Regions from separate parts of the Mucilaginibacter gossypii genome, predicted to be linked through region 1. Evidence: riboswitches for the same ligand, from Rfam matches in the RefSeq annotation. Region 1 holds a riboswitch; the other holds the start of a gene.
The links. Region 1 has a riboswitch for cobalamin ahead of J3L18_RS08710 (TonB-dependent receptor plug domain-containing protein). Riboswitches for the same ligand answer to the same signal wherever they lie in the genome.

Region 1 (16,606 bases):
CACAAATATCATGGCAACTACCGAATAGACCGAGATTATGGCAAAATTCTTCTTTAAAATATTCCATGCGGTTTTAATGGTCTCCGCTACAGAAAAGGGGTGGTACATATTGCTTATGATCTACTTAAAACTTTCCGCTTCCAAAAATCCTGTATAAATCCTAACCCGTAGGCAATAAGTTGTGTGAAGGCAGCTATAATGCTCAAAAATGCGATTTTTACCGATTTATTTTTCCACCAGGCATGGAAAAAAATTAACAAAGTGAAAATCAACAGTATAAAATTACCTACAGGTGCTAATACAGAGCCAAATAGGTTTAGAATAATAGTAAGGATAACACCCACTGTAAAAGCAGCCGGAAAAAAATGAACCAGCTTTAACTCTTGAGGAAAAAACTTAGATATGTTGATGCGGGCCCTCCCAAAAAAGTGCAGTTGCTTATAAAACTGGTAAAAGTTAGTACGCCGTTTATGGTAAACAATAGCGTCGGGAATCAACCCAATTTTAAAGCCTAGTGAATGGATCCTGATACTGTATTCAATATCTTCACCAAGACGGGTAATAATAAAACCACCTGCTTTTTCCCAGGCCTGCCTTGAAACACCCATGTTAAAACTACGCGGGTGAAACTGCCCTATACCTTTTTTATTACCACGAATGCCTCCGGTAGTAAAAGGGGAGGTCATAGAATAGCTTATGGCTTTTTGTGTAGGAGTAAAAGATTCATGTGCACCATCGGGTCCGCCGTAGGCATCAAGGTAATTTGCCGCCAACGAATCATTAACAATTTGCAGGTAAGCAGGAGGGATCAGGCAGTCTGAATCAAAAATTACAAAGTAATCGCCTTTGGCACGCTCAAAACCAAAATTACGTGCGAAACCCTGGCCTTCATTCCGTTTTTTAAAATAACGCAGGTTAAGCTTATCGGTAAAGGTATTTACTATGGCTTCAGCATCATTTACAGAACCATCTTCAATAACCAAAACCTCAAAATTGCGATAGGTTTGCAAGGTGAGACTTTCCAGCAGTTCTTTAATTTCCTGCGGTCGGTTATATAAAGGAATGATGATGGAAAAAAACATGTTTTATAGATAGGTGTGCAAATTCCAAATGTGCAAATGTGCAGATTGTTTTAGTTATGGCTGATGATTTATGGATTTTCATCTGCACATCTGAAATCTGCATATCCGCACATCTAATTAAATTGTTTCCTCGATTTGGTAATGATTGCGTTCGCTTGCGCTGCGCGATACAAGCTCGGCAACAAAGCCCGTTAAAAACAATTGCGAGCCCAATATAATGGCTACCAGTGCTATATAAAATAACGGGCTCGTGGTTACATCCCTGTATTTTAGATTGTGTGCTATATTGTAAAGCTTTTCCCAAATTATCCAGATGGCCATAACCAAACCCGTAAAAAAGCTTAATGTGCCCAGCGTACCAAAAAAGTGCATCGGACGCTTGCCAAATTTACCTACAAAGAAAATTGAAAGCAGATCAAGAAAGCCATTGATAAACCGGCTTAAGCCAAACTTGGTTTTGCCATATTTGCGGGGGCGGTGCTCAACAACCTGTTCGCCAATTTTGGTAAAACCTGCCCACTTGGCCAGCACCGGGATATAACGGTGCATTTCGCCATAAATTTCAATGTTTTTAACTACAACATTACGATAGGCTTTTAAACCGCAATTAAAATCATGCAGGTTATGGATGCCACTCATACGACGGGTTGCCGCGTTGAATAGTTTGGTAGGTATAGTTTTGCTCAATGGGTCGTGCCTTTTTGCTTTCCAGCCCGAAACAAGGTCGTATTTCTCTTCAGTTATCCGGCGGTAAAGTTCCGGGATCTCATCCGGACTATCCTGCAAATCGGCATCCATGGTGATTACCACATTCCCTTTAGCAGCGATAAAACCGGTGTTAAGGGCTGCGGATTTACCATAATTACGCCTGAATTTAATGCCTTTGATAAAAGGATTACCGGTTTGCAGCTTTCTGATCATTTCCCATGATCCGTCCTTGCTGCCATCGTCAACCAAAATTATCTCGTAAGTAAAACGGTTTTCGTCCATTACCCGGCTAATCCAAGAGGTTAATTCGGGTAACGACTCTACTTCATCGTAAAGAGGTACTACAACTGATATATCCATTTATTAGGGCTGCGATCAACGACTGTATGTGCCGTAAATCATCCGCAAAAATATAAAAAATAGGGATTGATTTGCAACAATGTATCAACGGTCATTTTAGCAAAATAGTTTACTCGTAATTGTTATAAACCAATGAGCCTGATACTACGTAACCAAGCAATTACGTTTCAAGTCAAATATATTTTAATATCTTTCCCTCACAATTAAAACACAGTTAATGAAATTCTACAAAGCCGCGTTGTTATTGGTTTTAGGCATTTATGCCGGTGAAGTAAAAGCACAAAATGCAGATCAGGCAGCACCTAAGTATGATCAGCATAAAGTATTTAACCCTATATTTTACCCTGAAAGGGGCGGTGAGTTCAGGACGGCCAGTGGTGCTCCAGGTCCAAAATATTGGCAAAACCGGGCCGATTATAAGCTTGATGTTACGCTTGATACCGCTAAACACCGGATAGAAGGCAGCACTTTAATTACTTACACTAATAACAGCCCGGATGCGCTGGGCTTTTTGTGGCTCCAGGTAGATCAGAATATTTACAAGGATGATTCGCGTGCCGAAGCAACAAGCAATGTTTCGGGTGGAAGGTTCGCAAATAAATCATATACGAAGGGTGGCGAAATAAAATCGGTTTATATCATTAATAAAGGCAAAACGCTGAAAGCCGATTACCTGATCACTGACACCCGTATGCAGATCAAGCTTAAAGATTCGTTACGCGCGGCCGGGAGCAAATTACAGATCAAGATTGAATACGGTTTTGATATTCCCGAATATGGTACCGACAGAATGGGCCGTCAGCATACTAAAAATGGCTGGATCTATGAAATTGCGCAGTGGTACCCACGCATGGAAGTTTACGACGATGTAACCGGATGGAACACCATACCATATCTTGGTGCAAGCGAGTTTTACCTGGAGTACGGCAATTTTGATTATACTATTACCGCGCCTGCAAGTTTGGTTGTAGCAGGATCGGGCGAACTGCTTAACCCTGCTGAAGTATTATCACCTACCTCGATAAACCGCTTGGCCGAAGCCCGTAAGAGTGATAAAACAGTTATCATCAAAGATTCGACTGATATTTTACGTAATAACGATTACCCAAAAAAGTCGACGCTTACCTGGCATTTTATGTGTAAAAACGCCCGTGATGTGGCCTGGGCTGCGTCAAAAGCATTCATTTGGGATGCTGCGCGGATCAATTTGCCGAGTGGTAAAAAAGCTCTTGCACAATCAGTTTATCCAGTTGAGGCTAAAGGGAATAATTCGTACGGCCGCTCAACCGAATATGTTAAAGCCGCCATTGAATTGTATAGTGATAAATGGTTTGAATATACTTATCCTGTAGCTACTAATGTGGCCGGTATAGTAGGAGGGATGGAGTACCCGGGTATAGTATTTTGTGGCTCAAATAATCAAAACGGAGGTTTGTGGGAAGTTACCAATCATGAGTTTGGCCACAATTGGTTCCCGATGATTGTTGGATCAAATGAGCGTAAATACGCCTGGATGGACGAGGGTTTTAACACCTTTTTAAATAATGTTGATACCAAGGTATTTAACAAGGGTGAATATTATGAAAAGCCCGATCAGCAAAAAAGTGCCGCTTATTTATTTAGCCCAGGTGCTGAGGCTATTATGAATACGCCCGATGTGATACAGGAGGATTTTTTAGCAGTTGCTGCTTATGAAAAACCGGCCTTAGGATTAACTATTTTACGCGAACAGATCTTAGGTGAAGAGCGTTTTGATTATGCATTTAAAACCTATATCAAACGCTGGGCTTTTAAACATCCAACCCCCTGGGATTTTTTCCATACGATGGATAATGCCGCAGGTGAGGACCTGAGCTGGTTTTGGAACGAATGGTTTTTCACCACCTGGAAAGTTGATCAGGGTATAAAGGATATTTCATATCCTGATAATGATGCCACCAAAGGTGCTATGATCACCATTGTAAACCTGGAAGAAATGGCATTGCCGGTTACCATATCAATTAAAGAAGAGAACGGAAAAACCGGCATTGTAAAACTTCCGGCTGAGATCTGGCAGCGCGGCGATACCTGGACCTTCCCGTACAAATCGACCTCGAAAATTGCTTATGCAACCATCGATCCTGATCATAATTTACCTGATGTTAACCCCGAAAATAATTCATACAGCGGGCTTCCAATTCCACAAGGCACAACTGCAAGTACTGTGATCAAGGCGTACTTAGATGCCATTGGCGGTGCCGACAAACTCAAGAATATTCGCGATCTGCAAACATCGGCAGTTGGCAATATACAAGGCGCTGATGTGCAATTGGTAACCCGGTATAAAATGCCTGATAAGTACTACCAGGAAGCAATAGTACCCTCATATAATAACCTTGTTGTGTCGCATATAACACTTAATGGTGATAGCATAAAAGCAAGGCAGGTTAACAGGGATGTACAGCTTGATGATGCAGCTAAAAAAATGATCAAACTTAAAAGCCGCCCGTTTCCTGAACTTGATTATGAACGGATAAATCAAAATATAACGCTGCAGCCTATTTTAAGAGTGGTAAATAACGAGCTTGCCTACGAGGTTGATATCAATATAGGTACCGAGATTCATATCCATAATTATTACAGCCAAAAAACAGGACTGAAGCTTAAACAAACCATTGAAGGGGCAAATGACCTGACTGTTGAGTTTGGTAACTACGAAGGAATAAACGGAGGTATTAAAATTCCGTTCTCTGTAAAGGCCATCCTGGTTGGGCAACCAATTGAATTTAAGGTTAAAGAAACATCTGTTAATTCAAATCCGTCGAACGAGGCTTTTAAGTAGGCTCAATACATAAACTGGTGGGGCATCTTCATTTTCAATTTATATGAAAATGAAGACGCCCCATTTTATTTTCCATGGTGTGAGTCTGAAAATCCCTATCAAACAAAAATTATGAAGCTGCTTTGATGTTAAATGCTATTTAAAATTCTATTTTTGTACCCACAAAATGAGGGTCACTTTGTAGGTGACCGTTTAAACGTAATTTTATAAAAATTAAATCATAGTTGTAGATGATTAACATTACACTTCCCGATGGATCCGTTCGTCAGTATGACAAAGGGATCTCTTCCATGCAAATCGCGCAGTCGATTTCTGAAGGCTTAGCGCGTAACGTATTAGCAGCCGAAGTTGACGGCCAGGTTTGGGACGCAAGTCGCCCTATTGAGCAGGATGCCCATGTTAAATTATTAACCTGGAACGATGCCGATGGCAAGTCAACTTTCTGGCATTCATCGGCCCACTTAATGGCCGAAGCTTTGGAAGCCCTTTATCCGGGTACTAAATTTGGTATCGGTCCGGCTATTGAAACAGGTTTTTATTACGATGTTGATTTTGGCGACAAGGTTTTATCTTCTGACGAGTTTAAGCAGATCGAAGATAAAATGATCGAGCTTGCCAAAACCAAAGAGGAATACATCCGCAAACCAGTAAGTAAAGCAGATGCTATTGAGTACTTTACCGAAAAAGGCGATGAGTATAAACTCGATCTGATTAAAGATTTGCCTGATGGTGCTATTACTTTTTATACTCAAGGTAACTTTACCGACTTATGCCGCGGACCTCATATCCCTAACACAGGCTTTATAAAAGCGGTTAAGTTGATGAGCCTTGCCGGCGCATACTGGCGTGGCGATGAAACACGCAAGCAATTAACCCGTATATACGGCGTTACTTTCCCAAAAGCAAGCGAACTTACCGAATATCTGCACATGATCGAAGAAGCTAAAAAGCGCGATCACCGCAAACTGGGTAAGGAACTGGAGCTGTTCGCCTTTTCTGAAAAAGTAGGCATGGGCTTGCCATTGTGGTTACCTAAAGGAACTGCATTGCGCGAACGCCTTGTGAACTTTTTACAAAAAGCACAGGTAAAGGCAGGTTATGAGCAAGTGATCACTCCGCATATCGGTCATAAAAACCTGTATGTAACATCAGGTCACTACGAAAAATATGGTGCTGATTCATTTCAGCCGATAAAGACCCCGCAGGAAGGAGAGGAGTTTTTCTTAAAGCCGATGAACTGCCCTCACCACTGCGAAATCTATAAAACAAAACCGCGTTCATACAAAGATCTGCCGGTTCGTTTTGCTGAATTTGGTACTGTGTATCGTTATGAGCAAAGTGGTGAGTTGCATGGTTTAACACGTGTACGTGGCTTTACTCAGGATGATGCCCACTTATTTTGCCGTCCGGACCAGGTAAAGGATGAGTTTAAAAAAGTAATTGACCTTGTATTGTATGTATTTAAAGCTTTGGGGTTTGAAAACTACACTGCTCAGGTGTCGTTACGTGATCCTGAAAACAGGGCAAAATACATTGGTACAGATGAAAACTGGGCCCTGGCAGAAAGCGCTATCATTGAGGCTGCAGCCGAAAAAGGATTGACTACAGTTGTGGAATTAGGTGAGGCTGCGTTTTATGGCCCTAAGCTCGATTTCATGGTGAAAGATGCCCTTGGTCGTAAATGGCAATTGGGCACTATCCAGGTTGATTATAACCTGCCCGAGCGTTTTGAGCTGGAATACACTGGAAGCGATAACCAAAAACACCGCCCGGTAATGATCCACAGGGCTCCGTTTGGTTCGATGGAACGCTTTATAGCGGTATTAATTGAGCATTGCGCCGGTAATTTCCCGCTGTGGTTATCGCCAGAACAGTTCATTATACTCCCCATATCAGAAAAATATGAAGAATATGCAAAAAAAGTTTCTGATATATTAAAAGATTCCGATATTTGCGGGCTAATCGACTTCAGGGACGAGAAAATAGGCAGAAAGATACGAGATGCTGAAGTCAAAAAAATCCCTTACATGCTGGTTGTGGGCGAAAAAGAAGCTGCCGAAGGCTTGGTTTCTGTACGTAAACACGGTACCGGTGATTTGGGAAGTATGAGCATAGAAGATTTTAAAGAACAAATAACTAAAGAAATAACAGTATAACTTGGCATTAAACAAACCTTTCAATAGAGGACCAAGGCTTCCTTTTAAGAAAAAAGAAGCCGAACATAACATAAACCAATTCATTAGGGCTCAGGAAGTTCGCCTTGTAGGTGATAACGTTGAGCAGGGAGTTTACTCATTAAGAGATGCCCTTGCAATAGCGCAGGAGCAGGAATTGGATTTGGTTGAAATATCTCCTAACGCCGTACCACCGGTTTGTAAAGTAACTGATTACAATAAGTTTATTTACGAGCAAAAGAAAAAGCTTAAAGAGATAAAAAGCAATGCCAAGCAAACGGTTATCAAAGAAATCCGTTTCGGACCTAACACTGATGACCATGACTTTGAGTTTAAATTAAAGCATGCCATTAAGTTTTTGGAAGCTGGCGAAAAGGTAAGGGCTTACGTACACTTTAAAGGTCGTGCAATTGTTTACAAAGAACAAGGCGAGATCTTACTACTTCGCTTTGCCCAGGCATTAGAAGAAGTTGGTAAAGTGGAGCAGTTACCAAAGCTTGAAGGAAAAAGGATGTTTTTAACCCTTGCACCAAAGGCAGCTAAAAAGTAATTAAATAACCTCGGTCTCAGGATCGGGGTTTGAAAATAAAACGTTGAGAAACGTTAATATCTAACACAAATAAATAGAGTTATGCCAAAAATGAAAACCAATTCCAGTGCTAAAAAGCGCTTTAAGCTTACTGGAACAGGTAAAATCGCAAGAAAAAACGCATACAAAAGCCACATCTTAACCAAGATGTCGACAAAACGTAAGCGTGCCCTTGGTCAAACCAGCTTAGTATCTGATGCCGACATGGGTAACGTAAAACGTATGCTTTGTATCGGAAAGTAATTCACAAATTTTAAAACCAGGTATTAGAGTTTTAAGTCCGGCACACGAGATGCAGGCACTCACTACCAAAAAACACACAAGATGCCACGTTCAGTTAACGCAGTAGCGTCGAGAAGACGCAGGAAAAGGATCATGAACCTCGCCAAAGGTTATTGGGGTTCACGTAGCAAGGTATACACCATCGCAAAAAACACAGTTGAAAAAGGTTTACAATACGCTTATCGCGACCGTAAAACCAAAAAGAGAGAATTCAGGGCTTTATGGATCCAACGTATTAACGCAGGTGCCCGTCAGCACGGAATTTCTTACTCTCAGTTAATGGGTAAATTAGCCGCTAAAGAAATCGGTTTAAACCGTAAAGTATTGGCCGACTTAGCAATGAACAACCCAGACGCTTTCAAAGCAGTTGTTGATGCAGTAAAATAATATCGCATTGTAATGCATGAGAGAGGCCGCAATTTGCGGCCTTTTTTGTTTTAATTATTTGAGTATCTATTTTTACGGTATGACATCACACAAGGAGGGACAGCCTGTCTTATCCAGCTTATTGCGCAGTAACTATTATTACTCCTTAAATGGATTTCGCGGCATTTCAATTATCCTGGTTGTATTTTACCACCTTCAGTTATCTGATAATCATTTTTATACTACAATATTCAATGGTGGGTTGGGGGTAAACATTTTCTTTGTAATAAGTGGTTTTTTAATTACGAGCCTATGTTTAAAAGAAAAAGAAGTAACAGGTGGCTTATCGCTAAAAAAATTTTATATCAGGCGTTTTTTGCGAATATTTCCTTTAGCCTATTTATATATTGGAGTGGTGTTTTTATTAAACCATTTCTACAGTTTAAACATTTCCTGGATTCAATTTTTTGGCTCTGCATTATATCTAATGAATTTTAGCTATTTCCGCAGCCATGATTTTACTTATTACTTTAGTCACTATTGGTCATTATCGGTTGAAGAACAATTTTATCTCCTTTTTCCTTTTATTTTAAAGATCAACAGAACTGCATTTTATTATATCATTATCAGCATTGTATTCACATTGCCGCTATTGTGTACAGTGCAACAGTTTGTTCCCGTTTTGAATCGTGGCATTATTTACGGTTTTACTCACTATTTTATAAAGTTTCAATCAATCGGTGTCGGCTGTTTTTTTGCGTTGATGGCGTCCAAAGAAACTTTGAAGGTAATTTGGCTCAAACAAACAAAGGTAGCCGGCAATATTTTGGCTATAATGTTAATGTTTGGATTACACTTTGACGAATTTTATACCTTAAAATCACTGTACGTAAACCTGGCGATTTCGGTCATTACCGGCTATTTAATTTTAAGCAATATCATACCCGCAAACGATTGGATTTTTAAGGTGTTAAACAATAAATTTCTGTCATTTATTGGTATTCTATCGTATGGCATATACATATGGCAGCAGTTATTTACTGGCCGGGATAGTAAAATGCTATTAAGCATATTTCCTTACAATGTATTGAGTTTGATTACTGTCCCTTTATTATCGTATTATCTTTATGAACGGCGTTTTCTAAAACTCAAATCAAAATACACCCGTAAATGATGCTATTGTTGTGAGAAATAAAGGCGCTCGCATTACCTGAGCGCCCTGGGGTAAAGGTGTTATTTTTTTATTTGACGACAATTACTTCAACAAATTCATCCGGATCGTTATTGATATCCATATACTGTTTAAAGTTTTGAATATCCTTATCAACCATATTTTTGAATACCGGGTTTAGTATTTTGGCTATGCCTGCGCCTACACCACCTGCCGGAGGCTGATAGCTGATGACTACATCAACAATGGTACCCTGCCCATCAACCGTATCCTGAAAGCGTACTTTACCGGCATTGTTAATCATTGAATCAGACAGCGAACTCCAGCCGATCACTTCATTAGGTTCGTCATGGACAATTTCGGCATGCCAGCTGATTGTAGCTACATTTTTGGGAAGCTTCAAAACCCAGTGTGAATATTTAGAGTCGATGACCTCCACACTTTCCAGGTGTTTCATAAAAAGGGGCAGGTTATCCAGCTTGCGCCAAAATTCATAAACCTTTTGCCGGGGTTTATTCACAATAAACGACGAACGAATATTTACATTTATGGGATTGGTGGATAGTTTACCAATACGTTTGTAAAGCTCACAATGCCCTGTGATGCCCCTGTTTAACAAATAGCCACCGGCACCTATTTTTACGATACTTGCAAATGGATTTTTGAAAATATTTTTAAAACCTGAGAAACCGAGCTTCATACCACCTGCGATGGACGTAAAGCGTTCGGGCCAATTCAGGTTTATGCGGTCATCTCCATAAAGCACAGGGAAGTTGTCGGTATATTTTACTATTGTAGTTGCCATAGGTTTTTAAATAGTTATCGTTTTTAAAACACCTTTAGGGCTACTAAGTTTTCCAGAAGTGAATTTTATTGCTTTTTGCTATAGGTAAATTTAAATTTAGTTAAATGGGGCAGGTATTTTTTAGGGCGTTTGAGTTCATATTGGTATATCACCTGGCCAAGGTTTTTCAGGAAAGGCAGGCATACCGTTGTGTACTCGTATTTATTATCGTTCAGTATCCCATCTTCATTTGATTGCACGACTGCACTGAGCATAAACTCAACATTGTTTTTAAAATCTACGATATATGCATTATCAATATCATAACCATAGCTATCGCCAACTTTATTAAAGATCCTGATATTGGGATTAATAACTGCCGTGCTATCCCCGCCATAAAACAAAAACTTGCAATAAGCTGGAAAATATTCGGGGCGGTGATAAGTAGGTTTAGTGTTTTCGGTGGGGAAGGTGCTCATGTAACGATAAATGAAGCGATAGTCGTCTGCTGTTAAGTTAAAGCGCTCAGCTTTTGGGAAAGTTTCAGGGAATAACAATCGTTTAAGCACCATCTGCTGATCGGCAAGAGCGTAAATATTCTTTTCAGAAAAGTCAAGCGGTTTATTGACGAGCCGGTCGCTGCTATCTAAATAGGCTTTGCCCTGCAACATATTTTCCAGGTGCATAGGGTAGTTCGAGGCATCATATAATGCAGGTTTCTGATAAATCAATTTATCGCCGTTATAAAAATCAATAGGGTTGGTATGCCGGGTGCTTTCTCCCGCATCGCCAATAGCCAGCCTGCCTACAATACGAGTGTTATTAAGGTGATATTTTTTTAGTTTTTGATTGATCTCCGCCCGGCCAACAAATTCGTACAGGCGGTTGTACGCATCGTTATCGCTCACCAGCAAGATTTTTTTAATGTAGTTTTCAATAGATGGGAGACCTGTTGCAGATGATGTGTCCACACGTACCTTGGTTTGGCCGGAAAATGAGCTATCTGTAATCATCACCGACTTGGGGTTTAAGCCTTGCACCTTCAGCTCATTCAACTTTTCAAGGGCAAATATGGCTGTAGGAAGTTTTACTGTACTCGCCGGATAAAAATAATGCTGCGCGTTGAGGTGATAACTATATGAGGTAAAGTGAGGGGTGTTGTTTCTATCCCTGTCTATCCGGGTGTATAGTATCTGTACTTCATTTTGTGTGGGATGGTTTAGGATACCTGAAAATAATTCAGGATGTTCATGTAATAAGCCCTTAAAAAAAACGGTATCGGGTTGTTGGGCAAAACCGTTAAGTGTGCTCATGATCAGCAGTAAAATACAGAGATATTTCATCATGATAAATATAGTTATGTAATTTGAGGTTAACGGATACTTATTGTACTTTTGCAGCGCTTTAGGTTTCATTATTTGCTTAATGAATTAAAAGGGAATACGGTGTAAATCCGTAACTGTCCCGCAGCTGTAAGTTCCATAACCGTTGCCAAATCTATATAGCCACTTACTGTAAAACAGGGGGGAAGGCCAGGCAAAAGGGGAGCAAGTCAGAAGACCTGCCAAGGCATTATATGTTATTCATAGCTTTCGGGGATTGAAGCTTGAATGTGAATGCTCTTCGTTTGGCGTGTTTTCATTTTATTCATTTCCGTGTATGCTATTAAGGCTGCATTATTATTTTACACATATCAATCATACATGGAAAAAAAGTACGCTAAAATTACTTTGGGATTCGGTTTGTTAGCTGTTGGTTTATCTACCTCAGCAGCATATGCACAGGATACCACACGCACACTCAATACGGTAGTAGTAACTGCAAGCCGTTCGCCTAAAAAACTGTCAGACATTGGCCGCGTTGTTACAATAATCTCTGCAGATGAAATCAATAAATCGCAGGGTAAATCATTACCTCAATTATTAAATACGGTTGCCGGTATAACTTTTTCAGGTGCAAATAATGCCCCCGGTATCAGCACATCGGTTTTCCTGCGCGGAGCTTCATCTGGCAATACCCTTATCCTGGTTGATGGCTTCCCGGTAAATAACGCATCCGGTATAGACGGCAGCTATGATCTTAATGCCCTTTCGGTGGATTTGATAGATCATATCGAGATTTTGAAAGGAAGTGGTTCAACGCTTTATGGTTCTGATGCTGTAGCAGGCGTTATTAATATCATCATAAAAAAAGCTAAACAACAGGGATTGACCGGTGGTTTGCAGTTAACAGGCGGCAGCTATAATACGTTTAAAGAGTCGGCCTCATTAATTGGACAGGTGAAAAATACAGGCATAGCCATTAACCTGTCAAATACCGATTCAAAAGGCTTTGCCGCGGCTACAGATACCACTGGCAAAGGCGATTTTAAGAAAGATGGTTTTCACCAACGTTCGGCCAGTGTGAACCTGAGCCAAAATGTCTCATCTAAATTTATTCTTAATGGAAACCTGCAGGTAAGCCACAACACTGGCGACCTGCCTTATGGTGCTTTTACTAATGATAACGATTACACGTATAAAAACACCTTTTTATTTGGAGGCGTAGGTGCAAAACTGATTTTTCCTAAAGGTAACCTGAACGTGAACCTGTCGCAAAATACGGTTCAAAATGATTTCACCAATCTTCCGTCTGACAATGGCGGAACCCACCAGGTTACAAAAAATACAGGACGTATAACCAATGCCGAAGCTGTGTTTAATTATGAACTGAATAAGTATTTGGACATTACCAGCGGTGCAGGTTTTAAATACAGCAATACAAGCCAGTATAGTCTGTATGAGTCAACAGCTTACCAGGCACCAGCAAGTATTATCAAAGCCGGTGATGCTACTAATAACATATTCAGCGCTTATACTTCGTTGTTTTTCAAATACGATATCTTTCATATGGAGTTAGGCGGCAGATACAATAACCATAGTAAATATGGCGACAAGTTTACCTACACCATCAACCCATCGTTATACCTTGCCGATCAGTTTAAGATTTTTGGTACAATAGCTTCGGCGTTCAAATCACCTTCGTTATATCAGTTGTTTTCTCAGTATGGCAATCCTAAATTAAATCCTGAGATCACCACATCATACGAAGCAGGCTTTGACTGGGAAATTGTTAAAAATACATTGTTATTCAATACGCAGTTTTTCAAGCGTAATACCAAAGATGTAATTTACTTTTTCTCTGAATCGCAGCCGCCGTACGCTTCTTTTTATAAAAACGGACAAGAGCAAAAAGATAAAGGCTTTGAGACCGAGTTAAAATATAGCAACAATAAAATTCACGCATCCGCATATTACGCTTATGTAACAGGCAAGCTAACCGACGAAGCCGGTGCACAAACCAGCAATCTTTACCGCAGGCCTAAGAATACTTTGGGTGCCAACATCAGTTACGATGTTTTAAACGATTTTCAGGTTGGCGTTAACTACAAATATACAGGCAACCGTACCGATCAGGATTTTTCAACTTATCCTTCAAAAGCGATTACATTGAAACACTATAACCTGGTAGATTTACATCTGGAATACAAGGCAACCAAAAATCTAAACGTTTTTGGCGACCTGAACAACGTTTTAGATACTAAGTACGTAGACTGGTTAGGATATAACACACGCGGTATCAACTTCATGCTTGGTGCCAGGTATCAAATTAAATAGCGTTTGCTTATTGTTCGGATTATTAAGTAATTTTACGCCATATATAAAATCATGACCGCAAAAGATAACACCAACCGCAACCTGTTCCTGATCCTGATGATCCTGGTTGCAGCCGCATTCAGGCTTTTAGCATTTAAGTATAAAGAATTGAGCAATTTCAATCCGGTAGGTGCTATTGCGTTATTTGGCGGTGCTTATTTTACCTCAAAGTGGAAAGGTTATGCAACAGTGTTGCTTACGCTGTTTTCAACCGATATTATAATCAATTACCTGTATACTGGAAAGTTAACTTTATGGTATGGTGGAGCAGTCTGGGTTTACCTATGCTTTGCATTCATGGTACTTGTTGGTACTTTGCTTGAAAGGGTGAATGTTATTAACGTGCTTTTAGGCTCAATTGCAGCAGTTTTAATTCATTGGTTAATTACTGATTTGCCATGGTTATACGGCACGCTTTATCCGCATACCTTAGCTGGCTACGGTGAATCATTGATTAAGGCTATTCCGTTTGAGAAAAACATGGCATTGGGTACATTGGTATTTAGTGCAATACTTTTTGGCGGCTTTGAGTTGGCGAAAAATAAGTACACTTTTTTGCAGGATAAAAAGCAATTGGCTTTATAAGATAAATGAACTTAAATTTAAAGCGGATTGTTGAAAAACGATCCGCTTTTTTTATGGCCTAACCAGCCTTTCTACTTAAATCAAAATGAAAAACATAGTAATATTGACCGGAGCCGGTATCAGTGCTGAAAGTGGCTTAAAAACATTCAGGGACAGCGATGGTCTTTGGGAGGGCTATAATATTGAAGATGTTGCTACACCCGAAGCCTGGGAGCATAACCCGGTTATGGTGCAGCAATTTTATAACGAGCGCCGTAAATCTGTATTGGAAGCAAAACCTAATGCGGCCCACTATGCACTTGCTGCGCTCGAAGAAAAGTATAGGGTAACCATCATTACTCAAAATATAGATGACCTGCATGAAAGGGCTGGATCAACTAATGTGGTGCATTTGCACGGTATTATTACCCGTTCGCAATCAAGTATCAAACCAGAACTTACTTATCCTATCGATGGGTGGGAAATTAAAATGGGAGAGCTTTGTGAATTAGGCTCGCAATTGCGTGCACATGTAGTGTGGTTTGGCGAGGCTGTACCGATGATGGAACATGCAGCTGCGATATGTGCAGGGGCTGATGTATTTATGCTTGTCGGTTCTTCGCTTGCTGTCTACCCGGCGGCAGGGCTAATCGGCTATGTTGACCGCGAGGCGCCAAAGTATATTATCGATCCCAATATACCTTTTGTAAATGTTAAAGGGCCGGTTATTAAAATCCAGGAAAAAGCAACAGTTGGCGTACCTGAATTAGTGAACCAATTATTAAAAGATTAAAATCAATAATTCATTAACTTTCTAATTCAATAATTAAATATGAAGTGTATCTTCAATTGGAGCGGCGGTAAAGACAGCGCCCTCGCTTTATATCATTGCCTGCAAAATCCGGATCTTGAAATCGCCTATCTTGTAACTACGATCAATGATGCAGCCGACAGGATTTCCATGCATGGTGTAAGGACGGAATTACTGACTAAACAAACAGAAGCTATCGGCATTCCATTATATCAGATACGCCTGCCCGAAATACCGGGCATGCAGGAATATGACGATGTAATGCGATACCATTTAAACCGGTTTAAAAATGAAGGTGTAACCCATTCCGTTTTTGGAGATATATTTTTGCAGGACCTAAAAGATTACCGCGATGCACGGTTAAGCGAGGTTGGGCTCAGAGGTATTTACCCCTTATGGAAAAGGGATACATCCGAATTGATAAATGAATTTTTGAACCTCGGTTTCGGAACTGTGATAGCCTGTACCCAGCAACGTTTGGAACGCATTGTTGGTAAAGAGATCAGCCGCGAGTTAATTGATGCGTTGCCTGACGATGTTGACGGTTGCGGCGAAAACGGGGAGTTCCACACCTTCACTTTTAAAGGGCCGATATTTAAAAACCCAATTGAATACAAAACAGGGGTGAAAATTTTTAAGGAATACGCAGCGCCGAAAAACGCCGATGATTACTGCGTTTCTGCTACCGATACCAAACCTTCCGGTTTTTGGTATTGCGACCTGTTATTGGCTTGACCTTTCATTTATTCCATTAAAATCAACGCAGAATAAAATTTCGTTTTATATTATAAAATATTAATTATCAATATATTAAGTTTATTTTATTAAATCTATTATTTAGATATGGTGTAAAATAAAGACAAGCATAATTTAAAAAGCCTTTATTTTGCCAAATTAAATTCTGTTTAGAATAATACTTTTTTGCAAAAATCTGATTATCAACAGTATTAATGACCTTGTTTCAATAGTTATATCTAAAATAAGCGTCTTTATAATCGTTACGCATGTCGATAAATCGGGCAGCTATCTTTTTTAAAAACTCTTCATCAAGCAACTCAAAAACGCTGTTAACCCCGTCGGTTAAATCCATTTCCGGGATCTTGTAACTCTGCTCAAGGGAGCCCTGCTCTACCTTTACAATAAACTTATTGTTCATATTCAGGATAGAGATTTTAAAATCCGGATGGGGAAGTTCTGCA
Region 2 (16,606 bases), 460 kb from region 1:
CCCGTTTTTATGAGCCGGGCTAACCGGTTCTTAGGAAATAAAAAAGTTTCCCCAGCTTCAAAAAAGTAAGTTTTATTAGATTCTATTACTTTCAATTGGCCTGATAATACCCGGACAATAGAATGTTCTTCCGCAACCAGTTCACTATTTTGGTGTACCGCTTCGCTACAGGTAAATACAATCTCCGCGTAATTATTTATTTGCCGTACCGCCATAATACAAAAATAAGCAAATAAAGCCCAACAGCTTGGGCCCTATTTCTCTTGTTTATTGAACATCAAATTTTGTATCAGTAAGTTCCTCGCTCAAAACCCAAAGCCTTTGTGCCGCATTCGGCTCCAGGGCAAATGGGGCCACACCGAATGTCCCGCCAGGGTTGCGCTTCCCTGCGTTACTATCGTATGCATCGGGATTGTAACTGGCAACTTCGACATCTTGCAGATAAACACCGCCTATATTTTGCAATTGCGGACTTGTTGCGGCCCATACGGTTGTGGCTGCGCCCTGCTCTTTAGTCTTAGACATTTTCTGCATCGCTGCCTGGGCTTCTTCATTGGGTGTGCCGTCAGCATTTATAGCACCCAAAGTAACAAAATCTTCAAAGGTCAGGTGCCTGCTCAAATTGGTATCCAATATTAGACCGGGATGCAGTGTATAAGCACGGACACCGAACGGACGGGCTTTTTTATCAAGTTCAACAGTAAATAGCACGTTAGCTGTTTTAGATTGGCCGTACGCCTCAAATTTGTTGTATTCTCTCGTATGATAATTAACATCATCAAATAGTACAGGAGAATAATGGTGTGCCGAAGAGGAAACCGTCACCACCCTTGCTCCTTCTGCCTTCTTAAGGGCTTCCCAAAGTTTTGCTGTAAGTTGAAAATGTCCTAAGTGGTTGGTAGAAAACTGTGCCTCATAACCACGGTTGTCACGTTGTAAAGGTGTCCACATAATGCCCGCATTATTTATTAACATATGCAATTGCCTATCTGATGCCAGGAATTTTTCAGCAAACGAAGTAATAGAGGCAGGTTCCGTTAGGTTCATCGGCTCCACTTCTACATTGGCAATTCCTTGAAGATTTAATTTTGCTTTTTCAATATCCCTGGCAGGTACAATTACTGTCGCACCTGCCTTAGACAACGTTTTGGTGACTTCCAGGCCGAGACCTCCGTCGCCGCCTGTGACAATAGCAATTTTTCCATTAAGATCCACTTCCTTTATAACATCAGATGTTGTGGATACTGCGTTGAAGCCTGAACCTACCGGTTTTTGCAAAGTCCCATTATAATTATTTTGTTCCATAATAATTGAATTTTATGAAAGCAAAATTAGAAGGTAGCCTATTCAGACGTTTTGTTTTAAAGGCCGAAAAACTTTGTTTATAAGGCCATAGAATCTGATGCGATTTTTTAGGTCAGCCAGGCAATGAATTAGCATGTATAACAAAGATTTTTTGAACTTTCAGCAGTTGGATTGATGTCTGGACTCGAACTGTTAAATCACTAAAATACAAATACTTAAAAGAGGAAGTACATTAATAACCTATCTATCGAACCAAAAAAGCCTCCAAAATCAATGACTTTGAAGGCTTTTACTTTTAAGTGCGGAAGAAGGGACTCGAACCCCCACGCCGTGAAGCGCCAGATCCTAAGTCTGGTGCGGCTACCAATTACGCCACTTCCGCGTTTCTGATTTAACAGGCTGCAAAGATAGCGTTTAAAATTATACTTAAAAACATAATTTTCATTTTTTTGCTATCATGCTCATTTAGTAGGAATTAATTTTTCACAAGCCCATTTATCAGTTGTTTGAAGTATACGGGTGCGTATAAAAGCCTGCTGCCATACCATGAAAACATTTCACCATCTACCAAAACTATCTTTGCATTTGGTAAAAGCGCCCTAAACTCCTCTATATGTTTTTGAGCGAATGGATATGGCTCTGATGATAGAAAAAGAAGATCCGGATTAGCCGCGACTAAAGCATTTGCATCAATCTCCGGGTAACGCTCCCCCTCTGTTACATTGTTTAGTCCACATGTTTGCAGCATACTATCAATGAAAGTTCCCCTGCCGGCAAGCATATAGGGTTTACGCCAGATGAGATAGGCAACTCCCAGCCTCGTTACAGAAAACTTTATACCCTTAAAACCACCATTAATTTCCGTGCAAAGCACGTTTGCCTGCCCGGGCTTACCTATCATATCACCAATGCAAACAATCATTTGCAAAGCCGATTCCAGATCAAAAATATCACTGATCCAAACCGGGCATATATTCATTAACTCTTCTACCTGAAGACGGTCGTTCTCCTCTTTATTGGCGATAATTAAATCCGGGGTCAGCAATCGGATTTTTTCGACATCAAGCTGTTTAGTCCCCCCTACTTTCGTTGTTGAATTAAACCTATCTGCCGGATGGATACAAAATTTAGTAATGCCTATCACCTCAACGTTTAAGCCAAGGTAAAAAAGCAATTCTGTTTGTGAAGGGACAATGGATATGATCCGCTTAGGGATTCCGGAAAGTTCAACCTTTCGGCTTAGCTGATCCCGGAATATCGGCATATTAAAACGCGTTCTTTTCGCCTCTAAACACGTTCCATACCGTTAGGAAGATAATCTTCATATCCAGCAGGAACGACCAGTTTTCAAGATACCAAACGTCGGCCTCCACACGCTCAAGCATAGCCTGTGTGGTTTGAGTTTCGCCCCTCAGGCCTGACACCTGGGCCCAACCCGTAATACCAGGTTTAAGAAAATGCCTTACCATGAAAGTATCAATAAGCTGCGAATATTGTTGAGTGTGGCTTATCATGTGCGGCCTCGGGCCTACTACAGACATATTGCCTAATATTACGTTAAAGAACTGTGGCAATTCGTCGATACTTGTTTTACGGATAAATGCCCCGGATTTGGTTATACGTGAATCGCCGCGTGTAGCTTGTTTTTTATCTGAATCGTGATTTACCCGCATGCTACGGAATTTATAGCATTTAAACGGCTTATTGTCCCTGCCTGAGCGCTCCTGCACAAAGAATATCGGCCCTTTTGACTCAAGCTTTATAATGATGGCCAAAATGGGGAATAACCAGCTAAAAATAAACAGGATCACAAATATAGAAAAACAGATATCAAACAAGCGTTTGATGGAGCGGTTCAGCATGTTCTCCAAAGGTTCTGGCCTTACGGATATAACCGGGATATGGCCGAAGCTTTGTATAAAAGTTGGCTTTTTAGCGTAGTCGTAATATTCTGGCACAAATTTAAACCTAATCAGATTTTTATCTGCATCAAGCATCAACTGCTCTATTTTCTCGGCTTCAGAGTTTGGTAGGGTACAAAATATTTCATCAACTTTATTGTTGAGCACATAGCTTATACAATCATTAGTACCGCCTAAATAAAGGCTTTGATCAAGTACGCTGTCTGATGCATCATCAAAAAAGCCAACAAGCTTATACCCACGTTCGGGGTTTTGTTTAAAAAAGCTATGCAGGTCTGACCCGATGCGGCCCCCACCTATAATGATAACAGTACGTATATCGATAAGCGTTGCGCGGTCGCTTTTACGGATGCTCAGGAATATTAACTTCCATAAACCAAGCAGGAAACCGAATAACGCCAGTGAATAAAAAAGATACTCGCGTGTTATAAAATACGCTTTGGTGCCTATCAATATAATGATAGTGAAGCAAATAAAGCTTACAAACAGCAGATAAGTTTTAATTACACCGCGATAGGTTTTAATTGAATCTTTATTCAGAACATGTTCATAAAGCCCGGTAATATTAGCTGACAGCAGCCAAATTAGATTAAAAACTAACACAATAGGCAGGTACTGCCTGTTGTTAATCCAAAAAATATATGACCGGTCTTCAATGAAGTAAGAAATTACCATGCTCATATTAAGTATAATATAATCAATGGTAAGGTTCACTGCTTTAATAAAAGTAGCGTATCTGTGAATCATGTATATGTGCTTATGTAGTATGCAACCCTGCTAAAATTACTATAATTATTTACTAATAACAATGTCATAATTAAATGAAGACACGGTTACGAATGTATTATTTTCACAGCCACAAAATTAGAAATTAAGAAATTTATTCAAAATGAATTCTCTGTTAACAGTGACAAAAAAATGATTTTCTATGCGAAAAAATAACTGTAAAAAAAACATTTACAGCCGTCCGCTTACAACATCCTTGTTTAAAATACCTTTTATATCATAAATTACCGATGATGGTTTATGTTTTAAGCTTGCATAGTCTAAATCATAAAACTCGCGATGTGCCACAGCCATAACAATAGCATCGTAAGCGCCGCTTAGTTGCCCGTAATTTTTTAATGTAGAGATACCATATTCTCTTTTTACTTCATCCGGGTCAGCCCATGGATCATATATTTCACAGGTTGCGTCAAAACCATCAAATCCCTTAATAATATCAATTACCCTGGTGTTACGAACATCCGGGCAATTTTCTTTGAAAGTAAAACCGAGCACCAGGATCTTTGAGTTTTTTACCGAAATATCATTCTTCACCATCAGTTTAATGACTTCAAGGGCAACGTACGTACCCATACCATCATTAAGCCTTCGTCCGGCCAGGATAATTTCGGGATGATAACCCATTTGCTGGGCTTTTGCTGCAAGGTAATACGGATCAACTCCTGTGCAGTGGCCGCCTACAAGACCTGGTTTAAAATTCAGGAAATTCCACTTGGTACCTGCCGCTGCCAAAACCGCATGGGTATCAATATCCATGATGTTGAATATTTTGGCAAGTTCGTTTACAAAAGCGATATTGATATCCCGCTGTGAATTTTCGATCACCTTACAGGCTTCCGCAACTTTAATGGCGGGGGCTTTATGCGTTCCTGCTTTTACTATTGACCCGTATAAGTTGTCAATAAAATCAGCAGCCTCGGGCGTTGAGCCCGATGTTACTTTTAAAATATTGGTCAGCGTATGGACTTTATCCCCCGGATTTATACGCTCGGGCGAGTATCCTGCAAAAAAATCCCTGTTATACTGCAAACCTGATTCTTTTTGTAAAACAGGCACACAAACATCCTCAGTTACGCCGGGATAAACTGTTGATTCATAAATAACAACATCCCCCCTCTTCAATACTCCTGCTATTGATTTACTTGCCCGAATAAGCAGGCTCAGATCGGGCCGGTTGTGCTGATCGGTAGGTGTTGGTACCGAAACAATATAAACGTTACAGGAAGCAATGTCTGTTATCTGCGATGTGAAAGTAAGGCCCTTGCTTTCATCCTTTAAATTTAAAACTACCGATAGTTCGTCGCTACTGGTTTCAAGGGTACGGTCAAACGCGTTATTCAGCTCATCTACCCGGCTTTGTTTAATATCGAAACCTTTTACAGGATATTTTTTGGCAAATTCAACAGCAAGGGGCAATCCCACATAGCCAAGACCTATTATTGCAATATGAATATTTGCAGGAGCCTGAAATTTATTAGTGATCGAATTTGATTGATCAGACATTTAATTTAACACGGTAGAATATGATAGATACCGGTAAAGATAATCAAATATTACCAAAATCAGCTGCCTCCCGATCCAAAGAATGCGCGGCTTAGGCTAATCAAAAGTGTTTCAGGCCGTATATATCTGGTAAACACCTGTTATTGACCGGTTTTGTGCAGAACCCACCAGTAAGGTAGTGATCTTTTTTTCAAGCATTAACTGCTCGGCATAGCCTACAAATTCATGCTCATCAATAATAACCGGGTTAACGGTCATGATTTCGGCGATGGTTAAGGTTGAGGTATCCGGGTGTTTTAGCAAGGCCCGGCGAAGGTCGCCATCTGTAACCACCCCCTTAATCCGGGACGCGTCGCCCACTATAACCATACCCAACCTGCCTTCGGACATGCGCAGTAACAAATCCATAAATGAAGCTTCCTCATTAATAAAAGGAAGCTTATCGGTACGCATGAGGTCTTTAACTTTTACCAGCAGTTTGCGCCCAAGGCTACCGCCCGGATGAAAACGTGCAAAATCATGCTGCTGAAAGTTTCGCGACTCCATTAAAGCTATAGCAAGGGCATCGCCCATAACCAGCGCCGCGGTAGTTGATGAGGTTGGCGCCAGTTCAAGCGGACAAGCCTCCCTTTCAACTTTTATATTAAGGTGATAACTGCAGTTTTTGGCAACGGTTGATATAGGATTACCTGTTATGCCGATCATCACATTCTTGTTCCATTTTAAATAAGGAATAAGTTTCAGCACCTCGTCGGTTTCGCCCGAATAGGATATCAATAAAACAATATCATTGGGGCTTACCATCCCTAAATCGCCGTGAAAAGCCTCTCCCGGATGTAAAAAAAAGCTCGGTGTACCTGTACTGGCCAATGTGGCTGCTATCTTTTTACCGATAAGCCCCGATTTGCCAATGCCAATAACAACCAGCTTTCCTGTTGATTTTAATATGGCATCAACAACCCTTGCAAACTCATCATCAATTGAGCCGGCTACCTGCTGCAGCGACTCTATTTCAATATCAAAAACCCTTTTTGCAATATCTTTCATGGATCCGGACATTCAGAACAAAAACTTACCCTACTAATGGTGCTAAAACCTTATCCAGTTCGTGCAGCTTAACCATATTAGGGCCATCGCTCAGGGCATTATCAGGATCGGGATGCGTTTCTAAAAAATAGCCATCTGCCCCAAAAGCTTTTGCTGCCAGCGCCATCATGGGCACAAAAGTACGGTCGCCGCCGGTTTTTCCTCCTGCTCCGCCCGGACGCTGAACCGAATGGGTACAATCCATACAAACCGGGTGGCCAAAAGCTTTCATATCGTAAATATTCCTGAAATCGACAGCTAAATTATTATAGCCATACATATTGCCCCGCTCGGTTAATATTACCTGGTTATTGCCGGCTTCAATAACTTTTTGAGCCGGATAAAACATATCATGCCCCGAAAGGAACTGGGCTTTTTTTACGTTGACGATTTTACCGGTTTGGGCAGCCGCAACCAACAGGTCTGTTTGGCGGCATAAAAACGCAGGGATCTGCAATATATCGGCAACCTCGGCTACAATAGCTGCCTGGAATGGCTCATGAATATCTGTAGTAATCGGTAAACCAAAACGCTGCTTAACATTCATCAGCATTTCCATGCCTTTCTCTAATCCCGGGCCGCGGTATGAATGAATAGATGTGCGGTTGGCTTTATCAAATGACGATTTAAAGATCACCGGCACATTGTATTTCTGCCCGGCTTCGGCTACTTTTTCGGCAACAGTATATAATAACTCCTGGCTTTCCATTACACAGGGTCCAAGAATAAAGAACGGCTTTTGGCTTATTTGATCAAACAGCATATTGTTAGGATATATTTATCAGCCACAAAGATGATGATTTTTTTGAGAATCATACAGGATGGCCTATTTCACTCCCGGGCAAACGCACATAAATAGGGTTAACAGGGTTACCACTTTTTTAAAATATAACTCACAAGATATTCATAATCAAATATTTATTTTTTTAGGGGTTACACTACGCTAATGTTTTTGAGCGCTTAGGCAAGTCCGAATGTTTAAATGTTGACCCTGTACTTCTCCCCTTTTTTATTTACAAATAAAAATATTCAAAAAATTTGCGTAAGCGATTGCTTACATATTATATTTGTAAGCAATCGCTTACATATTATATTTGATTTAGATGAGACGAGATGTTTTCCAGGCCATTGCCGATCCAACCCGCAGGGATATCATTAACCTGATAGCCTTTAAACCCATGAACCTGAATGCCATAGCGGATAACTTTGATGTAAGCCGCCCCGCTATATCCCAGCATATAAAAATTTTAACCGAATGCGGTCTTATCGCTATTAAAAAACAAGGCCGTGAACGGTATTGCGAACCCCGGCTGAAACAGCTTGAAGAGGTTGCTCAATGGGTTGAGCGTTACCGCAAGGTTTGGGAAGAAAAATTTGACGCACTCGACAATCTGCTCGAAGAATTAAAAAACAATGATAAACCATTAAAATAACCAATTATGACGAAGCAATTCTGGATCAATCTGCCTGTAAAAAATGTAAATGTATCAAAGGAGTTTTTCAGCAAACTCGGCTTCCGGTTTAACTCGCAATTTGGTAACGGCCCGAATTCTGCAGCCATGCAGGTTGGCGAAAAAGATGTTACCGTAATGCTTTTTGACGAAAGCACCTTTAAAGGCTTTGTTGAAAACTGCGGTCTTGCGGATACTGCAAAGGGAGTTGAAGTTCTGCTGTCTATCGACGCGGAAAGCAAGGAAGAAGTTGATGAACTGGCTCAAAAGGCTATCGAAGCCGGTGGCAAAAGCAATCACAAGCCCCGGGAAATGGATGGCTGGATGTACGGCTGCCTGTTTACCGATCCTGATGGCCATAGCTGGAATGTGCTGCACATGGATATGAGCAAAATGCCAGGGAGATAAAAATCAATTTGTCGCTAATACCCCCTTATCTCGTCGTTTTTGGGCACTATTAGCCCTTGCCAGGGCGGGTAACTTTGAGATATCGAAAGCAACAAATTTTTAATCAATAAAAAACAGAAACCATGGCAACATTTAAAGCAACCCAGAAAGTAACCCCTTTTTTATGGTTTAACGGCAACCTTGAAGAAGCATTGAAATTTTATACTTCGGTATTCAAAAACTCCGAAAGCGAAGTAAGCTCACTTACCGATCCCGGCAATGGCCGCAAAATGTTAGTTGGAACATTCAGGATAGAAGATCAGCAGTTTTTAGCTTTAGATGGCGGACCAATGTTCAATTTTTCGCCTGCTACATCATTTTACATCAACTGCAAAACCCAGGAGGAAATTGATTATCTGTGGGAAGCACTACCTGCAGGCGGCGGCAAAACCAATCAGTGCGGCTGGCTCGACGATAAATTCGGCGTTACCTGGCAAATTGTCCCTGAAGTTATGAGCGAATTACTTTATAACAACGAAAATCCTGAAAAAGCCAAAAAAGTTATGGCTGCCATGATGAAGATGACCAAAATGGATATCAAGCTTTTGCAAGAAGCTAACGATAACGATTAATCAATCACCTAAATAAAAACACCATGATCACCACAAAAAATCAAACAGAAATTAAGGCCGAGCCCGGAAAACAGGAGCTTTTTATAACCCGCGAATTTGAAGCACCGCGTGAGCTGGTTTTCAGAGCTTTCACCGATCCTGAGCTTATTGTTAGATGGCTGGGCCCGTGCGAACTTAAAATGCGCATAGATAAGTTTGACTGCCGCAGCGGAGGCGCTTACCGTTATATTCATACCGACCCTGCCGGTAATGATTATGGCTTTCATGGTGTTATCCATGATGTAACCGCGCCTGAACGTATCATCCAAACATTTGAGTTTGAAGGATTGCCAGAAAGTGGTCATGTAACGCTTGAAACCACCAGGTTTGAAGCACTACCAGGGAACCGTACAAAAGTGACTGTACAATCTGTTTTCCAATCGGTGACTGATCGTGACGGCATGCTGCAATCGGGCATGGAACGCGGGGTAAATGATTCACACTGGCGTTTGGATGAGCTTTTTGAAGCAGGAGAAATAAAATAGATGCAAAAGGCTGAACGCAGAAAGCCAAAAGCTTTTGATTATCAGCACCGGGCTTGTACTATTACTTACCTTTCCTGATTGCTTCAAGTATCGTTTTCATTTTTTCCTGAGCTGCGGTCGAGCTGATCTCATGCTTCATAACCATCAGGCATTTACGGCAAAGGCAATCCGGGTAGGTTAAGCGGATATAATCGCGCTCCTGGTCGGTAAAGCTGATGCCCTGGCACTGGCACAACAGGATGCTGCCTACTTTGCATTCAAAGGGCTCTTTACACCGGGGGCAGTGTTTATTTTCATGCTTTGTCATATTAAGTATTTAAATCCCGTGGCCCTTTAGGCCTGTCAGTCTGAGTGTTTAAATCCAGAGGCCTCTGAAGGTGAAATGACAAAAGAGGGACTGTCAGTCTGAGCCTGTCGAAGACTCGCGCGCAGAGGCCTAACCACCATGCTTCGACAGGCTCAACATGACACCCATTTTTTAATTATACCTATAAAACTATTGTGTACCCGTAAGGATACACAGTAGTTTTTTTATTTAAGCAGTTACATTGCTGATAACATTCTCGCGGACAGCTTTCGCGGCTTCAACCATCTCTGTTAAGGCTTTTTGGGTTTCATCCCAGCCCCGTGTTTTTAAGCCACAATCGGGATTTACCCAAAGCTGGGCATCGGGTATTACGGCCTGGGCGCGTTTAAGCAAACGGATCATTTCCTCCCTGTTGGGCACACGCGGCGAATGGATATCATATACACCGGGGCCAATTTCATTAGGATACTTAAAATCGGCAAAAACATCCAGCAGCTCCATTTGCGAGCGCGATGTTTCTATCGTGATCACATCGGCATCCATGTCGGCTATGCTTTTAATGATATCATTAAACTCCGAATAGCACATGTGCGTGTGGATCTGTGTACTGTCCTGAACGCCGCTTGCCGAAATCCTGAAAGCTTTAACTGCCCAGTCGAGGTAATTTGCCCTGTCATCCCTGCGAAGCGGTAATCCTTCACGAATGGCCGGTTCATCTATCTGGATGATCTTGATACCGGCGCTTTCCAGGTCACAAACTTCATCACGAATGGCCAATGCTATCTGCGTACAGGTCTCGGAACGGGGTTGGTCATTGCGCACAAACGACCATTGCAAAATAGTTACCGGGCCGGTTAACATACCCTTCATCCATTTTGAGGTTAGTGATTGCGCATAAGCCGACCATTTTACCGTCATAGGCTGTGGCCTTGATACATCGCCATAAATAACCGGTGGCTTAACACAGCGACTGCCATAGCTTTGCACCCAGCCATTTTGTGTAAAGGTAAAACCGGCCAGTTGTTCGCCAAAGTACTCAACCATATCATTGCGTTCAAACTCGCCATGGACCAGCACATCCAACCCTATCTCTTCCTGCCATTTTATAGCTTTTTCAGTTTCGGTAGCTATCAGTTTATTATACTCCCCCAGTGTTATCGCGCCTTTTTTCAATTGGGCACGCCAGCTTCGTACTTCGGCTGTTTGCGGGAACGAACCAATAGTTGTGGTAGCAAAAAGCGGCAGGTCAAGCAGTTGCTGCTGCTGTTCTTTCCGGGCAGGAAAAGCACTTATACGCTTTGCATCATTTTCGGTGATGGCGCTTACACGCTGTTTAACCGCCGGGTTATGGATCAGTGCAGATGTTCGGCGGGCCTCGTTTGCCTGCCGGTTTTTTGCCAGCTGATGCAGGCTGCTATCGCTCACCACATCTTCCGATAATTTGCTGAGCAATACCACTTCGTTTATTTTCTGCCGCGCAAAAGCCAGCCACTGCTTAATTTCGGGAGTAAGCACTTCATCGTTGGTTTCATTTTGCAGATCGCATGGCGAATGGATCAATGAGCATGAAGGTGCTATCCAAACGCGGTCGGCACCTAATTTATCCTTAGCGCTCTTTATAATGACCAGCGAGTTAACAAAATCATTTTTCCAGATATTGCGCCCGTCAACAACACCTAAAGAAAGAATAGTTTTTTGGGGCAGATGTTCCATTACTTCATCTAATTGCTGAGGCGCCCGCACTAAATCGACATGTAAAACATCAATAGGTAAAGTTGCCGCTAATTGAGTGTTATCGCCCAGGCGTTCAAAATAAGTTGCCAAAACTATCTTCAGGAAAGGAAATTCTTTCCGCAATTGCTTATAGGTATCTTTAAATACCTCCTGTTGTTTTTCGCTTAAATCAAGCGCTAAAAACGGTTCATCAAACTGGACCCATTCGGCACCCAAAGCTTTAAGCTTATTCAGGATGTCAAAATAAACAGGCAGCAGATTTTTGATCAGGTCTATCCTATCGAAACCAGCCTCTTTCTCTTTGCCTAACAACAGGTACGATACAGGGCCAAGCAATACCGGCTTGCTAACGATGCCCAACTGTTTAGCCTCATAAAACTCATCGATAACTTTGGTGGAGAAAAGTTTAAACTGCTGATCTTTATAAAACTCGGGTACTATGTAATGATAATTGGTATCAAACCATTTAGTCATTTCCATAGCTACCACATCCAATCCATCTTTTTGATAGCCGCGGGCCATAGCAAAATACAGATCGAGTTCGGTATTGCCTTTTTGACTAATCACTTCATGATAGCGTTTAGGAATAGCGCCAAACATCAGTGAATGATCAAGCACCTGGTCATAAAATGAAAAATCATTTGATGGAATAAGGTCAATCCCGGCTTCTTTTTGCAGCAGCCAGTTTTCTTCCCTTATGTATTTACCCACGGTAAGCACATTTTTTAAGCCCGTTTTGCCTGCCCAGTAATTTTCGCAGACTTTTTTCAATTCGCGCCGGCTACCAATACGCGGGTAACCTAAATTTTGCGTTAGCATTCTTTTAATTGATTAAATGAATAAATCGGTTAAAAGCCCTTTCAGCTAAGCTTCGTAATGTTTTGTGATATGTAAAATATGGAGAGAATATATGGGCACAGCCTGTCATAACGGGCCATGGACCCATACAGGCAAGTAATCATAACCCAGACCAAGCTTCATACCGCGAAAGCATTGTCAATTCAGTATTAGGCAGGTCTCCTGACTTGTAACATTTTTGCCGCCCTTCCCATCCCTGTTTATCAGGACAGTGGACATTACTGGCAAAAACCTTTGTGTTACTTACAGTTGCGCGACAGTTCGTGATTTACACACGATTCCCTATTAATCTACAATTAAGTAAAACCTATACCGGTTGATGAAGTAAAGTAAAGAACTTATCGGGGCAAATATAATGATCTGCCGGCTGAATATTCAGGTTATTTATTGGTTAAATTGTAGGTTATACCATGATCAACAAATAAGTTAGGCTGTCAAACCGTTGAATTGTACCGTTCTTATGTATCATTGTAAAACAGGTGAAGCCGATAATTAATTACCGGCTTCACCTGTTATTTAAGGCAATATCACTCAGCTTATACCGCTACCTCAGCAGTTAAAATAACAGCAGCTTCTTCTTGTTTTTGGTGCGAAGCCCTCGCTTTGACGAAAAGCACCAGGGTAATAACAGCCAGTATCGCGAACGATAGATAAGCGGTTCCTAATAACTGCTGATTTTTGATGGCCATAATATTTACAATGCCATAGCTAAAAAATGAAGTGATAATATAAAGCGAGCCGCCGGTTACTCCGCTTGCAATACCCGCATTTTTTGAAAAACGGCCTAAACAGTAAGCAAATATATTATTGAATATAAAGCCCGATAACAGGTGAACCAATGCTGTAAAGGCCATCAGCGTAAATAAATTTGTTTTAATCCCTGCTGTAAACACCATTAAAGCGGCAAAGCCTAATTGCAGTGCAAGCGCTATAGATACTTTTTTGATAAGCGGTTTCCTGATGAGGGTTTTTGAAATAATACCGCCCGCCATCAATGATACCCCCGAAAGCAGCGAACAATAACCGGTTACCACAGGCGACAAATGAAATACGTGCTCAATTATAAAAGGGCTACTCATACCATAAACCACCAGCATGGCATAGCTCAGGGAGATCAGGATGAGGCCCAGGGAAAAATCACGGGTTTTAATGGTAGCCAGGTAAACCTGCAGAATACTTTTAGCTTTGAACGGGTGATAATTTTTTAATGATTCGCCACCGTATACCAGCTCTAAAACAAGTAGTGAAAGAGTGGCTATCCCCAGGAAAAGGAAGTTGGATTCCCAGCCAAAAGCAGCTTCAAGGTAACCTCCAATAAATGGTGCTACAATAGGCGCGGTTGCCCAAATGATAGAAAAAAGGCTGGTATAATGTTTAAGCTGCTCGCCCGAGTACATATCTACAAAGTATGCCCTCTTCCCTACTACAATAAGCGCTACCGTGATGCCCTGCAAAATACGCATGGCATAAATAAGCTCGATATTATGGCAGATAGCTATGACAAAACTTGCAAATGCAAACACCAGTAAAGAGACAGTACCAATACGGTACCGGCCAAAACTATCAAGCAAGCTGCCAACAAACAATTGACTAACGCCCGAACTGATCATAAACGCGATGAGCGAAAGCTGAACGGCCGAATTATTGACAGCTAATTCCCTGGCCATAGAAGGCAGGGAAGGTATATAAATATCAGTTGCAAAACCAGAAAGCGGGATCAGCGCGAACGCTAAAATTGTGCTGATGCCCCTGTGGTGTTCTTTTATAATTTTCATAGCTTAATGTTGAAATTTAACAGATCGTAAAAACAGTATACTGTGCGTTTTTATTTAAAACAAAAGTAGACTAATTGGTTTATTAAATAAAACCTTTTGGTCTACTTTTAACCATATTTACATTGCTGTGTCAATCACTGCTTAGCCGGCTTATAAATACAGGCATTCATAAGATAAGTGTAAAAAAATCAACCTAAAGTTATACATTTACAAACCAAACACGAAAATAAAACACTAGCTGACAGACATTTACAAATAATAAAACATTCAGTTAATTTCAACAGGCAATCAACGGCCTTTATTTTTTTTAAACCATTTAGTCTATATTTGCATAGTAAATAACTGAAGATGAGCAAAGGCGAGCAAAAAAGGCAATTCATTATTGAGCAAGCAGCGATTTTATTTAATGAGAGGGGAATTGCCGGCACTTCGGTTGATGAGGTACTTGAAGTTGCCAATACCAGTAAGGGATGTTTTTATGGCCATTTTGAAAGCAAAGACGAGCTGGCACAAGCCGCTGTTGATTACCTTTTAGGAAAACTAAACGACAGAAGGAACAACACAGTAAGCAAACATAAAACTGCCATTGCCAAGATCAATGCCGCTTTAGACAACAGCAAAAATCCATTGAAAAGCTATATTGAAGGCGGCTGCCCGATAGTTAATTTTTCGACAGAGACGGATGATACTAACCCGGCCATCAAAAAAAAGTTAAAAGACATGGTTGATACCGCAATAACAACCTATGCCAATATTATTCAGGACGGAATTGAAAACGGGGAACTCTCAAACGCCATAAATCCCGTTGAATTTGCAACCCGGATGATGCTTTCGATAGAAGGAGGCAACGCGATCTGCAGGGTATTAAACAGCACAAAACCAATGCAGATCATGATCAAAAGCCTGAAAACTGAACTAGCATCATATGCCCTGGAAAAAGCATAAACACACTATGGCTTTGCAATAGCCTCATTGATTAATTGTTCGGCCTGCGCACTCCCCGGGCCGGGAGCGTCAAAACTGAGCATTTTGCCTTCTTTATCAATCAGTATATATTTTGGAATTGCATAGGCTATGTATGATTGTGCAACTGTACCGTCTTTGTCATAAAGCTGCAGCCAGTCCGGCTTTTCTTCTTTGAGTGCATTTCGCCATTCCTTTTCTCCGTCATGTACGGCAATACTGACAAAAGCAACCTGCGGATTAGCTTTGAACTTGTCGCTTAGCTTTTTATATGCAGGCATCTCCTGGCGACATGGCCCGCACCAGCTGGCCCAAAGATCAATATAAATAACTTTTCCTTTAAAATCGGCCAAGTTAAAAACCTTGCCACGGTCGCTGGGCAAAGTAAATGCCGGGGCCGGCTTCCCAATTTGCACCTGCATCAGCTGGAGCTTTTTTTCGGTAAAATTCCCGGCGATGTTATTTTTTAAAGCCGGGTTACTTATTGCGTCAATGAATACACGCATCTCCTTTTGGGCTATATTCAATTTTTCAAGAGAGTTAGCACTACCAATTCTTTTTTCAACCTGTCGGTTCAGATAATAGTCCCTAACCTTACCGGTAAAAAGCTGTTTGATTTTGCCAAGTGTGTACCCGGGCTGCTTCACCGATGCCGAATCGCGCAGCAGATCCAGGCGCTGTTCATAAGCATAATAAAGTGGTAAAACCCACGATTTATAATCTTCTGATACTAAATATTCGTCATGCGATATACCTTTTGAAAATGCTGAAGGAGTATTTTTTGATACCAGCTCCCGCATCTGCGCTGCATTGTATTTACTCAAATCAAGGTGCTGAAGCAGCATGTAAAAATTTAAGCTTTGATTATCTAAATCAATCATTTTCTTAAACGTATTGAAATATTGATCCTGCTTTGCCGGCTTGTTAAACACAACATTTAGTAACGAGTCTTCTAACGTCTTGCTTTTTTTAAGGAACGGGATTAACTCATCGGTCTTTAGTTCATACCACGCTGTTTTGTCGTTCCGGGCTACCAGGATTGAATCTAATTTTACACGGTATTGATTGGTTTCGGCACCTATACCGGTTATCTTTTTAGTTTTCGACAGGTTGACGTAATTAATGGCATCACCGGTTATATGGAGATCATAGCCCGGTGCTACATAGATCCGGTTGATTTGGGTATTGTTTTGCTGGATGCTGGTGCGTTGAGGCTTTACTATCTTGTACGTTTTTAAATAAAACTCACCCGAATCATTAAGCCTGATGGTATCCATAAGAAGTTTACCGTTGGCATCTTCAAAAAAGATCTTCAACATCTTTTCGGCCGAATTGCTGAGCTTTCCATGGATAACAAGTGGTTGAACCGGGTT

Region 2: another riboswitch for cobalamin. It lies ahead of metE (5-methyltetrahydropteroyltriglutamate--homocysteine S-methyltransferase); the one in region 1 lies ahead of J3L18_RS08710 (TonB-dependent receptor plug domain-containing protein).

The regions. Positions count from the first base shown of each region.
Region 1 covers NZ_CP071878.2:2,054,068-2,070,673, forward strand. The annotation lists gene J3L18_RS08655 (hypothetical protein) at 1-108, opposite strand, end outside; gene J3L18_RS08660 (glycosyltransferase family 2 protein) at 114-1,082, opposite strand; gene J3L18_RS08665 (glycosyltransferase family 2 protein) at 1,200-2,150, opposite strand; gene J3L18_RS08670 (M1 family metallopeptidase) at 2,368-4,971, shown strand; gene thrS (threonine--tRNA ligase) at 5,202-7,127, shown strand; gene infC (translation initiation factor IF-3) at 7,129-7,695, shown strand; gene rpmI (50S ribosomal protein L35) at 7,777-7,977, shown strand; gene rplT (50S ribosomal protein L20) at 8,059-8,403, shown strand; gene J3L18_RS08695 (acyltransferase family protein) at 8,462-9,556, shown strand; gene J3L18_RS08700 (SRPBCC family protein) at 9,624-10,358, opposite strand; gene J3L18_RS08705 (serine hydrolase) at 10,424-11,752, opposite strand; cobalamin riboswitch at 11,726-11,920, shown strand; gene J3L18_RS08710 (TonB-dependent receptor plug domain-containing protein) at 12,041-13,993, shown strand; gene J3L18_RS08715 (DUF6580 family putative transport protein) at 14,045-14,617, shown strand; gene J3L18_RS08720 (SIR2 family NAD-dependent protein deacylase) at 14,703-15,389, shown strand; gene J3L18_RS08725 (Dph6-related ATP pyrophosphatase) at 15,429-16,142, shown strand; gene J3L18_RS08730 (hypothetical protein) at 16,369-16,606, opposite strand, start outside.
Region 2 covers NZ_CP071878.2:1,591,346-1,607,951, reverse strand. The annotation lists gene J3L18_RS06880 (AraC family transcriptional regulator) at 1-215, opposite strand, end outside; gene J3L18_RS06875 (SDR family NAD(P)-dependent oxidoreductase) at 268-1,305, opposite strand; tRNA gene J3L18_RS06870 (tRNA-Leu) at 1,606-1,687, opposite strand; gene J3L18_RS06865 (helical backbone metal receptor) at 1,781-2,569, opposite strand; gene J3L18_RS06860 (undecaprenyl-phosphate glucose phosphotransferase) at 2,571-3,974, opposite strand; gene J3L18_RS06855 (nucleotide sugar dehydrogenase) at 4,185-5,516, opposite strand; gene J3L18_RS06850 (KpsF/GutQ family sugar-phosphate isomerase) at 5,628-6,563, opposite strand; gene kdsA (3-deoxy-8-phosphooctulonate synthase) at 6,589-7,365, opposite strand; gene J3L18_RS06840 (ArsR/SmtB family transcription factor) at 7,706-8,035, shown strand; gene J3L18_RS06835 (VOC family protein) at 8,042-8,461, shown strand; gene J3L18_RS06830 (VOC family protein) at 8,584-9,072, shown strand; gene J3L18_RS06825 (SRPBCC family protein) at 9,096-9,596, shown strand; gene J3L18_RS06820 (cysteine-rich CWC family protein) at 9,658-9,903, opposite strand; gene metE (5-methyltetrahydropteroyltriglutamate--homocysteine S-methyltransferase) at 10,132-12,456, opposite strand; cobalamin riboswitch at 12,630-12,821, opposite strand; gene J3L18_RS06810 (MFS transporter) at 13,032-14,270, opposite strand; gene J3L18_RS06805 (TetR/AcrR family transcriptional regulator) at 14,619-15,215, shown strand; gene J3L18_RS06800 (TlpA family protein disulfide reductase) at 15,221-16,606, opposite strand, start outside.